2 linked regions of the Draconibacterium halophilum genome follow. The protein of the gene in region 1 interacts with the protein of each later gene in a pairwise test. Links are inferred from orthologs where the notes say so. Each region holds a gene or a part of one and is shown in the gene's direction. Other genes may lie near its edges.

What was found.
Region 2: the proteins of tpiA (region 1) and pepT interact in binary tests that used the Escherichia coli proteins (3 or more experiments, as listed by UniProt). The link is inferred for Draconibacterium halophilum from one-to-one orthologs.

What each region holds. Positions count from the first base shown.
Region 1 is NZ_CP048409.1:2,349,829-2,357,664, reverse strand. What follows is about bases 1,890-4,809. They hold tpiA (triose-phosphate isomerase), read left to right. Parts: upstream 1,890-2,930; coding sequence 2,931-3,689; downstream 3,690-4,809. Other genes in these bases: G0Q07_RS09505 (TonB-dependent receptor), read left to right, coding at 4,575-4,809; G0Q07_RS09510 (hypothetical protein), read left to right, coding at 3,892-4,326; G0Q07_RS09520 (BT_3928 family protein), read left to right, coding at 1,890-2,791. Outside these bases: diadenylate cyclase CdaA, read right to left, coding at 1-37; folP (dihydropteroate synthase), read right to left, coding at 93-914; G0Q07_RS09525 (DUF1599 domain-containing protein), read left to right, coding at 1,106-1,651; more of G0Q07_RS09520, read left to right, coding at 1,661-1,889; more of G0Q07_RS09505, read left to right, coding at 4,810-7,220; G0Q07_RS09500 (hypothetical protein), read left to right, coding at 7,214-7,438; G0Q07_RS09495 (DUF4876 domain-containing protein), read left to right, coding at 7,467-7,836. UniProt on the Escherichia coli protein: Involved in the gluconeogenesis. Catalyzes stereospecifically the conversion of dihydroxyacetone phosphate (DHAP) to D-glyceraldehyde-3-phosphate (G3P).
Region 2 is NZ_CP048409.1:3,357,403-3,365,280, reverse strand. What follows is about bases 1,825-4,786. They hold pepT (peptidase T), read left to right. Parts: upstream 1,825-2,673; coding sequence 2,674-3,900; downstream 3,901-4,786. Other genes in these bases: tilS (tRNA lysidine(34) synthetase TilS), read left to right, coding at 4,087-4,786; G0Q07_RS13485 (hypothetical protein), read left to right, coding at 1,903-2,589. In the rest of the region: G0Q07_RS13495 (hypothetical protein), read right to left, coding at 1-158; proS (proline--tRNA ligase), read left to right, coding at 257-1,732; more of tilS, read left to right, coding at 4,787-5,406; G0Q07_RS13470 (VOC family protein), read right to left, coding at 5,562-5,945; G0Q07_RS13465 (GH92 family glycosyl hydrolase), read right to left, coding at 6,151-7,878. UniProt on the Escherichia coli protein: Cleaves the N-terminal amino acid of tripeptides.

The sequences.
Region 1 (7,836 bases):
GAATATCCAGAAATCGTATTGTTATAAATGCAAGCATTAAATGATTGTTGCTTTAATTTCACAAAATATTTTCACGGCTTCAATAGCTTCTTTTACGTCATGCACACGCAAAATATCAGCCCCCCCATTAATGCCAATGTGTTCGCAACAGACGTGCCGTTTAGTGCCGTTTCCGGGGATGCACCAAGTGCTTTCCATATCATCGATTTACGACTTAAGCCTACCATAACCGGCAATTGGTAAACCTTAAACGCATCGAGTTTATTTAATAACTCGAAATTATGGTCGAGTGTTTTTCCAAAACCAAATCCAGGATCAAGAATAACCTCTTTTACACCCAGTTTATTTAGTTTTTTTACTTTCTCGGCAAAATACTGCGCTACTTCGCGAATCAGGTCGTCGTATTGAGGATCCTCCTGCATGTTAAGCGGAGTTCCTTTTATGTGCGACAGAATGTATGGGACTTGCAACTTGCCAACAGTTTCAAACATATTTGTGTCGAGTGTACCCCCCGAAATATCGTTAATAATTATGGGCCCCACCTCATCAATAACACGAACAGCCACCCACGAACGAAACGTATCTACCGAAAGAGCAAGATCGGGAAATGCATTGTGAATAGCCTTTACTGCCGGTAAAAGTCGTGCTAACTCTTCCTTGGTAGAAACAGTTTTTGCCCCTGGTCGTGTAGAAACCGCACCTACATCAATAATGCCGGCACCATCAGCTATCATTTGCTCAATGGCTTTTAGCATCGTAGCTTCGTCTTCCATTTTTCCACCATCAAAAAACGAATCGGGCGTAATATTCACAATTCCGGCAACTACAGGAATGGATAGGTCAACTTCTTTTTCACCAAGATGTAATGTACTGTTTCGTTTCAGGAACTTACCGGCTGACTGCGTAATCAACATAAGAACTGAGCTTTTATGTTTAACAAATTATTAACGAACTATTAATTGTCGTTAACTACAAATGTAGAATAAAACGGGCCAAATTTGTCATTTTTTAATACTTTTATCCGGCAATTTTAGCATACAAAAACAGACAGAACATAGCGAATTTAGCACAATTGGCTCAATCAGAAGAAAAAAGACAAAGAACAATGGACAAAACAAATAAGCAATACGACCAGGTAATTTCAATCTGCCGTACTATTTTTTCAAAGAAAATGACCGATTACGGCACCGCTTGGCGAATATTGCGTCCGACCTCACTTACTGACCAAATATATATTAAAGCACAGCGCATTAGAAGCATTGAAGAAAAAGGCATATCAAAAGTTGACGAAGGTGTAAAACCAGAATTTATTGGTATTATCAATTACTGCATTATGGGGTTGATTCAGCTGGAACTGGGACCGTCTGACCACGAAATTCCAAACGAAAAAATCCAGGAACTTTACGACAAGTATTTCAACGAGGCCAAAATGCTGATGATGAATAAAAACCACGATTACGGTGAAGCCTGGCGAAATATGCGAATCAGCTCGTACACCGACCTTATTTTAATGAAAATACAACGTACAAAACAAATAGAAGATAACCAGGGCAAAACACTCATTTCGGAAGGTATTGATGCCAACTACATGGACATGATAAACTATTCTGTATTTGCCATGATTAAAATTGAATTTGAAAACGAAGAATAAAATCACTCTATGAATATTGTAAAACAGCTCGCCCGAATTCTTTTTGGTATTGTTTTTATTTTTTCTGGATTTGTAAAGGGAATTGATCCCTGGGGTTCGGCCTACAAATTTACCGACTACTTTAATGCCATGGGTCTGGATTGGATGCTTTGGGCAGCTTTTCCGCTGGGCGTTCTCCTGGCTTTTGCCGAGTTTGCCATTGGTGTAGCCTTTTTATTTAACTGGCGGATGCGCCTATTTTCGTGGCTGGGGCTGGCATTTATGGTCTTTTTTACGCCGCTTACCCTTTGGATCGCACTAAAAAACCCGGTAACCGACTGCGGCTGTTTTGGCGATGCACTGGTAATTTCAAACTGGGAAACATTTTATAAAAACCTGGTATTTATTGTGCTGGCCATTATTGTTGTAGCTAACCGCAACTGGTTTGCCGACAAAGTAAAAAGCAAAGTACCGGCCATTATGAGTATTGGTGTTTTTATCGTTTATTTTGGTATTGTTTTCTATTCGTACAATCATCTACCAATTTTTGATTTCAGACCTTATAAAGTGGGTACCAATATTCCTGAAGCAATGAGTATCCCCGATGATGCACCACAGGAAATCTATGAGAATATATTCTACTATAAAAACAAAAACAGCGGCGAGGTGAAAGAATTCACCGAAGACAACTACCCGTGGCAAGACACTGTAAACTGGGAATATCACGACATGGAATCAAACTTGGTGCAGGAGGGCTATGAACCACCAATTCATAATTTTATAATTGAATCGCCCGAAGGAGATGATATAAAAGACTTTTTTATTTACGACGAGAATTATGTTTTTATATTGGTGGCCTACGATCTGCATAAAACCAGCACTAAATCGCAGGACAAAATAAATGCATTGGCGCATTGGGCAATGGATCAGGGGTATTCGTTTATTTGCCTTACCTCAACTTTGCAAGACGAAGCGATGCAATTTGCTGAAAAAAATCAGGCTCCTTACGAATTCTTTAATGCTGACGAAATTACCTTAAAAACAATGATTCGTTCCAACCCGGGCTTGATTGTAATGAAAGACGGAACGATTCTGGGAAAATGGCATTACAATGATATTCCAACTCCGCAAGAAATTGAAAGCGAGTTTATAAACGAATAAAACCCGTGCTTACTGCTTTAAATTCCGTAAACAAATAGTTAATTGTATTTAAGCATTATTTTCAATAGCCCGCGAATCAATTAATTCGGTTAAATTTGTGATCGATTTTTGAAAATCTAATAAACTAAAATTCAATAATATGAGACAAAAAATAGTTGCAGGAAACTGGAAATGTAACACCACCTTGCAAGAAGGTGTTGAGTTGGCAAAAGCTGTTGACGCCATTGTAGCGAGCGAAGGTGCTAACGATGTAGTTGTTGTATTGGGAACACCATTTACACACATTACAAAAGTAGTTGAAACAGTTAATACTGACAGAATTGGTGTATCAGCTCAAAACTGTGCTGCTGAAGCCAAAGGAGCTTACACAGGTGAAGTTTCTGCTGAAATGGTAAAATCAACCGGTGCCGAATATGTTATTTTAGGTCACTCTGAGCGTCGTGAATACTACGGTGAAACAAGTGAAATTCTTAATAAAAAAGTAGCCCTTACGTTAGAAAACGGATTAACTCCGATTTATTGCTGTGGTGAAGCTTTGGATATTCGCGAAGCAGGCACACACAACGAATATGTTGTAAACCAATTGGAAGAAACAGTTTTCCAACTGTCAGCCGACGATTTCAAGAAAATCGTTATTGCTTACGAGCCAATCTGGGCAATTGGCACAGGTGTTACTGCAAGTTCTGACCAGGCTCAGGATATGCACGCTAATATTCGCGCTGCAATTACGGCCAAATTTGGCGAGGAAGTTGCTGAAGGAACTTCGATTCTTTACGGTGGTAGCTGTAAACCAAGCAACGCAAAAGAATTATTCGCCAACAAAGATGTTGACGGTGGTTTAATTGGTGGTGCTTCATTAAAAGCTGAAGACTTTATTGGAATCATCAACGGATTCTAGGTTATAAGCCATTAAAAAATATTGAAAAGCCATTTCCTCCTCAGTTAGGAAATGGCTTTTTTCGTTAACAATAAACCACTCCCAAGCCATGTTTCGATGATATTTGCTACATTTACCTCTGTTCTTAAGAAACATCTGCTAAGGCCGGGGTATTATAAGAAAGAACATTGCATTATTCTTTTGGGTCAAACTTTTTTATTGCATGAAAAAACTGGTATTATTTGTTGGTCTGTTAACCTCAATAGGCATTATCAGTTGTGATTCTTCAAAAAAATCGGAAGAAATAGCCTCATACACCTACAGTGAGAAAAAAGTAGAAATGAGCGATTCCTTAAAAGCAAAGATTCCGGTGTGGGTAGAAGAAGGGAGAATTTGCTATGGTTTGGTTATTCAGGTAACTAAAAATGATAAACCGGTGAAAGGGAAACCCGTTAAAGCCAAAGTGGTTCAAATAGACGAAAATTCGGTAAAAATGAAAGCCATTGAAACGGTAATTCTGAATGAAACAATAGATTGCAGTTTAAGAGGAATAAACAAAGGCCAGGTATGGGACGAAAAAGAAGGTGACCTTTATCTTTCGATCGATGAAGCAATTGAGGCACTTGAAAAGATGAATATTTACCAACAGGATAACTAAACCCTGTTTTAATTTGAAAATCTCCCTGCTTTTTCTCAGTAAATAAATTTAACCTTACAATTACCTCATCATCTTTCTACAATTCTTTTTAGAAGACGTATATTCTCAAATTGTACGTAAACAAATCGTTGACCTCAAATATTGACTATATTTAAAATTTTATTGCAAAAACAGGAAATTCCACAATTAAAACAATAATGAAGTGGTATTAAAAGAACAGAGTAAAAGAGTCGTTTTCGAGTGAACATATGAACCAATTTTTAAAGCATATAATTTCCCTGGTAATTACAACACTACCTTTATATCTGTTTGCTCAAAATACTTATAATTTTTCCGGAGTGGTTGAGCACATCGAAACCAAAGACCAAATAGGTTTAGTTGCCATACAATTATTGGAGCTAAATCGATGGACAACATCGGATTTAAATGGTGAGTTTAATTTTGATGATATTCCAGAAGGAATATATACGATACAAGCTTCGTGCTTAGGTTACGAAAGGTACGAGAAACCAGTTGAAATTAAACGAAATATTGCGAGCTACAATATATCTATGGAGGTTAGCTCTCTCGGATTGAATGAAATAACTGTTGTAGCCCGGGAGAATACCAGTTTAAGTTCATCTTCAACCATCGAGAATGTTGCGATTGAACATTCACAGCCTACAAGTCTTTCCGATATTATGCAGTTGGCTCCCGGCCAGATTTCTTTAAATCCCGATTTGTCAAAGGCCAATCAAATAACAATCAGGGATATAAACACCTACTCGGGAGAAGACAGAACCAGACCAGCTAATTCCAATGATGCTTTAGGAACTGCAATTATTATTGATGGAACACCAATGGACAATGATGCAAATATGCAATCAGTAAATACAACCACACAAGGTCAATCAAATGCATATTCCACAGCTGGAGGCGGAATAGATATTCGTCAAATATCAACGGATTTTATCGAATCCGTAGAAGTTATCCGGGGAATTCCATCAGTACAATACGGCGATTTAACAACTGGTGTAGTGCTGATAAAAACAAAATCAGGAAAAACGCCTCTTAAAGGAAAAGTGAAAACCGACCCAAAAATTAAACAAGTCGCAATTTCCAAAGGATTTTTGCTTGAAGGTGAAAACAAAGGAGCTGTAAATATTGAATTTGACTATACCCATTCATATGATGATTTGAGAGAACCTGCAAGTATTTATAAAAGAATAAACGGACAATTTGGCTACTCAAATACCCTTTTTAAGAAACATAATCCCTTAAGTATAAATTTTAAGGGAAATTATTTTCGCACACTTGATGACGAAAAGAAAGATCCGGACCAGCGAAAACTGGAACGTCAGCGCGAAAGAGAATCTGGTTTAGATTTGAAAATTTACGGAAAATGGTCGCTTCAAAAATGGTGGCTTGGCAACTTATCTTATAACTTATCGGGTAGCTTTAAACAGCAGAACTTTTACAACTATACATTAAATACCACTTCTGCTACTCCCATCCCAACAAGCTACTTAGCAGGAGAATATGCTGTAAATATTTTACCATCGAGTTATTATTCCGAACTAAACGTTGATGGTAAACCTTACAATTATTTTGCAACAATTAAACTCGATTCAAGATGGAAAATTGGAAAAATGAGCCACAAAGTATTGTATGGTTTTGACTGGCGGGTTTCAGGCAATAATGGAGAAGGCAGGCTGTACGACCTAACCCGGCCGCCAAGAAATGCAATTGAAACCCGGCCCCGTGCATTTAAAGATATTCCGGCAAGCAAAAAACTGGCTCTTTTTGCCGAAGATAGAATAAACCTGCCAATTGGCACTAACAACCTGGAAGCTCAAATAGGGATACGCTACAACAATTTCCTTCCAAAAGGGATCTTCTCTACCAATGGATTTAACGCTCTGGAACCAAGAATAAATGTCGCCTACAAAATAACAGATAACGACACAAAAAGAATACTTCGCAACCTTACACTCCGAGGTGGCTTCGGAAAAACATCAAAAACACCTACTATGTTGCACATGTATCCGGATGCCGCTTATATTGACAAACTGAGTTTTAATTACTCACCGGAATTAATTGTTTCAACAACAGAAGTTATTGAAGACACCAGCAATCCGAGCTTAAAACCAATGTCAAATAAAAAATATGAATTGGGAGCCGACTTCAACATTAAAGGCATAAAATTTATTGTTACCGGATTTAGCGAGAGAATCAGAAATGGCTACAGCTGGGAATACCAATACTTTTCAATAAATTACCGAAAATGGGATGATTTGGGAAAGGGATTCTTACCGGTTTTTGATAACGGAGAAATTACCTACGAGGAGAATGGAGACATCCGAATATTGCCTTATGGGCAGGAAAATGAATTCGAAAGATACAAGTCACCGATAAATAACTATAGCGTCGACAAGAAAGGAATTGAATATGTTATTAACTTTGGTCGTATAAATCCGATAAAAACAGAGTTGATGGTTGACGGTGCTTATTATCACATAAAAAGATCCAGGCATGCTGTACCGTTTTTGGAAAGGATAACTTCATCGTACCAGGGAGACTATTATCCATATCTTTCTGTTTTGCCGGGAAACTCTGGCATTATTACGCAACGTTTAAATTCCAACATCCAAACCATCACCCATATTCCTAAACTCAAAATGATTTTTTCACTCAACCTTCAAACAATTTGGATGAATAAGTTTGAAAATTTTTGGGAAAACGAATCCGGAACACCTGCTGCCTATACCAGAGGCGAGAAAAACGAAAAGCTATACGGCCAATTTTCTGCTGGGGAAATCATTTATGTGGATCCGGTAGGTTTTTATGACATGGATATGGATTACCACAAATGGCAGGATAAGTATTCGTATGAAGCCCCTACTCAACTATGGTAGAAAAGCAAGATGATGATTTTTATGACGAGGAATCGTATCCGATAACCTGGCAACTCAATTTAAAATTAACCAAGGAATTTGGAAAATTTGCGAAGTTGTCGTTTTTTGCATACAACCTGTTTAATCACCGGCCATTATATAAAGTGAAACGAAGCGGCACCTATGCCAGATTAAACCAAATTGCCTACTTCGGAGCAAACCTAACATTTAGTTTGTAAATATTTAAACCGATTTATAATTTATATCATGAGAAAATTTGTACTTATAACCATATCCTTGTTAATGTGTTTATTGCTAACAAACTGCAAAGATGATGTTACTCCCAGCTATATAACTACGGTAAAGGTAGGTTACCCTGAAGGATTTACTGTAGCAGATTTCCCAGAGAATGTTACTGTTACAGCTACCAACACAAATAACACAAGAACCACTTCAGTAACAGCAACTTCTGATGGTAACGCCATTTTTGAACTGGTTGAAGGAAATTATAATTTTACAGCAAGCTTTTCTGTTATTGGCACCGATGGGGAGGAATACATTTTTAACGGAATAATATCTAACTATTCTTTAATGGCAGAATCGGATATAGCAATGAATTTGATTTTGGTAGATAATA
Region 2 (7,878 bases), 1.0 Mb from region 1 along the record:
ACCGGCTCTTCAGCAACTTCTTCAACTGCTATTGGAGGAGGAACTTCACCCGGATTAAAATAGATGTCGTCGGAATAAGTACCAGACACATATCCTCCCGTGGTACAGGCACCAAGTATGATAGCCAGTAATCCTAATAATGTTAATCTTGATTTCATAAGGTATCCTCCGTTTATTTAATGTCAATAATAATTACTTTCTTTGTAAGCTCAAAATTTATACAATTAAAAACAAAATCTATACCAAATATTAGATTATGGCTAAAGAATTGACTTCGCGCAGCGAGAATTATTCACAATGGTACCAGGATTTGGTCATTAAAGCAGACCTTGCCGAGAACTCAGCGGTAAGGGGGTGTATGGTTATAAAGCCTTACGGCTATGCCATTTGGGAGAAAATGCAGGCCGAATTAGACCGTATGTTTAAAGAAACCGGACACGTTAATGCATACTTCCCGCTATTTATACCAAAATCTTTTTTTAGTAAAGAAGCTGCTCACGTTGAAGGATTTGCAAAAGAGTGTGCCGTAGTAACTCACTATCGTTTAAAAAACGACGAGGAAAATGGAGGAGTGATCGTTGATCCGGATGCAAAACTGGAAGAGGAATTGATTGTACGACCTACTTCTGAAACCATAATTTGGAATACGTATAAAAACTGGATTCAGTCGTACCGCGACTTGCCAATTCTTTGTAACCAGTGGGCAAATGTGGTGCGTTGGGAAATGCGTACCCGCCTGTTTTTGCGTACTACCGAGTTTTTGTGGCAGGAAGGTCACACTGCCCATGCTACAAAGGCGGAGGCAATTGAGGAAACTGAAACGATAATTAACCTTTATGCCAATTTTGCCGAGAATTTTATGGCTGTTCCGGTTATAAAAGGTTTAAAATCGGCCAACGAGCGTTTTGCCGGTGCTTTGGAAACTTACTCTATTGAAGCTTTAATGCAGGATGGGAAAGCATTACAATCGGGAACTTCGCATTTTCTGGGGCAGAATTTTGCCAAAGCTTTTGATGTTAAATTTGCAAATAAAGAGGGCAAAGAAGATTACGTTTGGGCAACATCATGGGGGGTTTCAACCCGCTTGATGGGAGCGTTAATTATGGCGCATTCTGACGATAATGGATTGGTGCTTCCTCCAAAACTGGCGCCTTTCCAGGTGGTTATAGTTCCTATTTATCGTAAAGAGGAGCAACTTGCAACTATTACCGAAAAGGTGGATGGAATTGTTGCTAAATTGAAAGCAAGAGGTATTTCCGTTAAATACGACGACCGCGATACACGCAAACCGGGTTATAAATTTGCAGAACATGAATTAAAAGGTGTTCCTGTGCGTTTGGCTATTGGACCACGCGACCTGGAAAACGGGACGGTGGAAGTTGCCCGTCGTGACAACCTGACAAAAGAAGTTACGCCACTTGAAAATATCGAAGAATACGTAGAAAAATTGCTGGAAGATATTCAGCAAAATATTTACCAGAAAGCCTATGATTACAGGGCCGAAAATACGCGAAAAGTGGATACCTGGGAAGCGTTTAAAGAGGTGTTGAAAACTTCCGGAGGTTTTATTTCGGCACACTGGGATGGCACTTCTGAAACCGAAGAAGCTATTAAAAACGAAACCAAGGCAACCATTCGTTGTATGCCGCTGGAATACGAAGAGGAAGAAGGTGTTTGTATATACTCAGGTAAACCTTCAAAACGCAGAGTTTTATTTGCACTGGCCTATTAATTGCCGTCATTCCGTCCGTCAGTTGACGGATCGGAGTCTCAATTGTACAAAATAAGATGCTGAAATAAATTCAGCATGACGTAAGAGAAAAAATATTAAAAGCAGCTCAACTGGGCTGCTTTCTTTTTTTTCAGTAAATACGTACATTTAAACGTTAATAATTGTACGCTATGTCAGATAAAGAAGTTCGGGCTTCGTTTCTTGAAGCACTGGTTATCAAATCAACGGTAAAACAACAGATTTACGAGAATACCCGGCAAACATTTACTATCCTGAAAAAAGTTCTAAATCAGCTTGAAATAGATTATTTGAAAGCTGTAAAAGGCAAGGTGCCGGATGTGGCTTTACCGCATTACAGCGACAGAGGACCTTTTGAAGTTGAGTTTAAAGTGGGTGGCGATCTGCTGATTTTTAGTATGCACTCTAATGTGTTCGAATTCGATGATAAACACCCGGTGTGGAAAACAAAATACATTAAAGATGACGCTATGCGTGCTTATTGTGGCGTTATCAATATTTATAATTTTCTGGCCGACTCGTTTAAATACAATCGTGTTAATGATTTGGGCTACCTCGTTGCGCGCATTTTCATCAACAAAGACAAACATTTTTTTGTTGAAGGGAAACGACAATCCGACGAGGTAGTGAAAGATTTTGCCAACGATACCATTTCTCCCGGATTTGTTCGACAAATTGTTGAAACAGCTATTCAGTACAGTATTGAGTTCGATTTGCTGATGCCGGTTTACGATCAGGTAAAAGTGGCCACGGTCGATCAGATGCGGCAAAAAATGAGTCATTCGAAAATGGTAACCGGCAAACGTTTGGGATTTACCTTTAATTCCGATGATGTATAGAACAAGCATCAGTTTTTATAGTGAACAAAAAGTATAAATTTGCATATAACAAAATATAGAATATTAAAAAGACAGAATAACAGAATGGAAAAAGTAGTAGAACGATTTATCAATTACGCGAAACAATACACCACTTCCGATCCAAAATGTAAAACTTATCCGAGTACCGATCGGCAGTTGGTTTTTATGAAAAAACTGGTTGAAGAGTTAAAAGCGATTGGATTAGGTGAGGTGGAAATGGATGATTACGGCTATGTTACGGCAACTATTCCGGCAAAAGGAGTTAGCGATAGTCCTGTGGTGGGTTTTATTGCCCATGTGGATACCAGCCCTGATTTTTCGGGTGAAAGTGTAGCACCGCAGATCATTGAGAATTATGATGGTTGTACGATTTTTCTGAAGAACAAGGTTTGTATCGATCCAAAGCAGTTTCCTGAGCTATTAAACTACAAAGGACAAGATATTATTACTGCCGATGGTACAACGCTGTTGGGAGCCGACGATAAAGCAGGAGTGGCGGAAATTGTAACTGCTGCCGAAACTTTGCTACACGCAAAAGATATCCAGCACGGAAAAATTCGCATCGCTTTTACGCCCGATGAGGAAATTGGTAAAGGAACCGATTATTTTGATGTGAAGAAATTTGGAGCCGATTTTGCCTACACCCTGGATGGCGGGCAGGTTGGAGAGCTGGAGTTTGAAAACTTTAATGCAGCCGGTGCCACGATTAAAATTAAAGGATTGAGCGTACATCCCGGAGCGGCCAAAAATAAAATGATTAACGCACTCTTAGTTGCGCACAAATTGATTGGCATGTTACCGTCAACTCAACGTCCGGAACATACCGAAAAATACGAAGGGTTTTTCCATCTGCTTTCGATGAATGGCGGAGTTGAAGAAGCTGAGTTGTTTTACCTGATCCGCGACCACGACAAAAGCAAATTTGAAGATAAAAAGCAGTTACTGACAGAGGTAGTTAAACTGATTAATATGGAATATGGAAAAGAAATTGTTGAGTTGGAAATTACTGATCAATACTACAACATGCGCGAAAAAGTGGAGCCGGTAAAATATATTATCGACATAGCCGAAAAAGCCATGTTGGATGCCGGTGTTGAACCGATAATCAAAGCTATTCGCGGAGGAACCGACGGCGCACGTTTATCATACGACGGGTTGCCTTGCCCTAATATTTTTGCCGGGGGCCATAATTTTCATGGGCCATTTGAGTTTGTTCCCATTCCTTCGATGCTTAAATCGGTTGAAGTGATTTTGAACATAGCGCAGGCGGTGGGTAAAATAAAGAAGTAGTTGCTTGTCATTTCGACGAAGAATGAGGAGAAATCTGTTCTTCAAGGAAGAGTTTTCTCAGTCGTTCCTCCTTCGAAATGACAGAATCAGTTACAACAACGCGCTTAGCGATTCTAACCGCTTAGCGCTTATTCGCTTCAGTACTATAATTTTCAGAAAGAGAGGAAATAAATAGCAAAACAATCCATGTTCGATCAGTTCATAAAAAATATAAAGGAGAAGCAACTTATTAAGCCTGGACAAAAAGTTTTGCTGGCTGTTAGTGGCGGAATTGACAGTATGGTCATGTTGCATTTATTCGAACATTCGGAGTTTGAATACGGCATAGCCCATTGTAACTTTAGCTTGCGTGGAGCTGAGTCGGATGATGATGAGGCTTTTGTGCACGAAAAAGTGGAACAGCATGGAACGCCGGCATATTTCGAAACTTTTGATACCACGGACTATGCAAATCTTAAAGGAATTTCTATAGAAATGGCAGCGCGCGAATTGCGTTATGAGTTTTTTGAGCGCATTCGTAAGCAGTATGAATACGACCTGATTGTAACGGCTCATCATCAGGATGATCTGATTGAGACATTTTTTCTGAACCTTTCGCGGAAAACGGGAATAAAAGGCCTTACCGGAATAAAAGAAAAAAAAGGGAAATTGATACGTCCGCTGTTATTTGCCAGTCGCCAAGACATTGAAAAATACGCTACCCAAAACTACATTGCTTACCGCGAGGATTCGTCGAATAATGAAGTGGTTTATCAGCGTAATTTTTTGAGACATAAAATCCTACCATTATTTTCGGAGTTGAATCCGGCGTTCAATAAAAACTTCATGGCCAGCGTTGAGAATCTGAAAGCTGCCTACGATGTTTATGCGGCGGCTGTTGGAAGCGAAATCAATGAGATTTTGACGGAAGAAAAAGACCAGTTGTTAATTTCTATTTCTGCCTTGCAACAATCGGTTCATTCCAAAACAGTATTACTCGAGATCTTGTCGGGGTACGGTTTTAATGCCAGTGTGGTGGATGCTGTTTGTCAAAGTTTGAACAACGTTTCAGGGAAACAGTTCTTCTCAAAAACACACCGCCTGGTAAAAGATCGTGATGCCCTGTTTTTATCTGAACTAAAAAACGATGAGGATCGCTTTTACTATATCGAAAAGGAAGATATGGAATTGTTTGCGCCTTTCGGTATTTCAATTGAACGATTAGATGTTAAGGACTTTGTGATTATAAAAGACCGGAATATTGCTTGTGTAGATCTGGATGAAGTAGAATTTCCGCTGCTTATGCGTAAATGGCAACAAGGCGATTATTTCCAGCCACTGGGAATGACCGGTTTTAAAAAGGTGAGCGATTTTTTTATCGACCAAAAAATTCCACTGCACGAAAAAGAAAATACCTGGCTGCTGTGCAGTGGTAAAAAAATCGTGTGGATTATGGGGCACCGACTGGATAACCGTTTTAAAGTAACTTCTTCAACAAAACAGGTGCTGAAAATTGAGATAGAGTAGAAGCTACAAGGGAAAACCTCGAAAATATTTTTCTTAAACTGCTTGCTGTCTTTTCTAAATCCATCTGTAATAATTTCCTGAAAAATATCGAGGATAACGATTGAGATGTTGGTCTTTTTATTCGCCACGGAGTTATTCTTAGCTTTGGCAAGCTACTATCCCCTTGAATGCAAGGCCACGCGGTTGCCTTCGCTGTCGATAATCAACGCCATAAATCCATATTCATCCGAAATTCTTGTTTTAGGCTGTAATACTTTACCGCCGGCATCTTCAATGCGCGATAGTTCGTTATTTAGGTCGCCGGATTGGGCCGTAAAATAAATTATAATTCCCTCAGTTGAAGGCTTATAAAACTTGGGGTGGCAAACGAGTGATCCAGTTGAGCCGTAGCTTTCATCAGTCATTGGGAACCATGCCATATCCAGTGGTCCCATTTGGTTGCGGTCTAGTTTTACATCTAAAACGGTTTCGTAAAATTTCATGGGCCGGTTCATGTCGGTAACCGGCACTTCAAACCAGCCTACTGCATTACTTTGCATAATCGTTTCATTAAAAGTTTATACCGATAGAACACAAATTTTGGGCACAAGGTTTTACAACTTGTCGAATTTTAAGCTCTTGTAATGAACTGAAAAATGTTGTTTTTATAAGGAGGAGCAGATTTTTTTGAGAGGGGATCAAAAGAAAAGCACTTTCCGCCATGCAGGATTAAAACTCACATTGCAGGAAAGTGCCTTTGTACTTTTATTCTTCAAAAGTCATCGAGTAAGGGAAACTACTTGTTTCCGTTCCGCGTGTTTTATTTGGCTGGCTAGCCATATCAAAAACTAGCTCTCCTCCATTTTGAATGGTAGCATGTTTCAGGAAGTTCTTGTTGTACGTCTCGCCGTTCAGTACAACATCGTTTACATAAACGTTTTCTTTCGAGTTATTTGTTGCGTCGATCACAAACTCATTACCGTTTTCGAGGGTAACCGTGATTTTGTTGAACAGTGGCGATCCGAGCACGTACTCGTCAGTTCCCGGGCTAACAGGATAAAATCCCATCGCGCTAAAAACATACCATGCTGATGTCTGACCGTTGTCTTCGTCGCCACAATAACCGTCAGCCTGGTACGAGTATAATTTTGTAAGCACTTCGCGAACGTGCGCTTGTGTCTTCCACGGTTGATCGGAATAATTGTACAAATAAATCATATGCTGAATAGGCTGGTTGCCATGTGCATAGTTGCCCATTCCGGCAATCTGCATTTCACGAATTTCGTGAATAGTCCCCCCGTAATAAGAATCGTCGAAAATTGGAGGAACAACAAAAACAGAGTCGAGCATAGCCACAAAATCATCGTTGCCGCCCATCAGTTGTTTCAAGCCTTCAATATCCTGGAATACACTCCAGGTGTAATGCCAGCTGTTTCCTTCGGTAAAAGCATCGCCCCATTTGTACGGACTAAATGGCGACTGGAAAGTACCATCTTCGTTTTTACCACGCATCAGTTTGCTTTCCGGATCGTAAACATTGTGGAAATTGCGGGCACGTTGTTTAAACAGGTCAATCTCTTCCTGAGGTTTACCCAGCTCCTCTGCCAGTTTCCAGATACAGTAATCGGCATAAGCATATTCCAATGTGCGGGCTGTATTTTCGTTAATGCCAACGTTGTATGGCACATAACCCAGTTTGTTGTAATACTCTGCACCAAAACGCCCAACCGATTCAACGGTTTCCATGTGCCCTTTGGTATTTTTTATCATAGCTTCGTACAGTGTTTCAATATCATAATCGCGGATTCCTTTTAAATACGAATCGGCAATCAACGATGCTGAGTTGGAACCAATCATACATCCGCGGTGCCCCGGGCTTGCCCATTCCGGCAGCCAGCCACTTTCTTTGTAAGTATTTACCAGTCCCTCCATAATCTGGCTGTTGAGGTCAGGATACATCAGCGTAAAGAACGGGAATACCGCACGGAATGTGTCCCAGAAACCATTGTCGGTAAACATGTAGCCTGGCAGAACTTCGCCGTTGTAAGGACTGTAGTGTACAATATTGTTGTCGGCGTCAAATTCATAAAATTTACGCGGGAAAAGCAAAGTGCGGTAAAGACACGAGTAAAATGTTTTTTGTTCGGCTTCGCTGCCGCCTTCCACTTTAATCCGGCCCAGTTCTTTTTCCCAGATTTGCTCGCCTTCAGCTTTAATCGTTTCAAACGATTTGTCGCCAATCTCTCTGCTCAGATTCAATTCGGCTTGTTCGGCACTGATAAATGATGAGGCAAGTTTTACATTTACTTCTTCACCTTTTTTTGTTTTAAAACCAACAATACCACCCACATGGAAACTTTGGGCTTCGGTAGTTTCCTGCAGGTTTTCATCTTTCCAGGTTTTTACCACCTCAAAATCTTTATCGAAAATGGCTACAAAATAATTCTTGAAATTGGCAGGTACACCGCCGTGATTGTTCTGGCAGTAACCAAC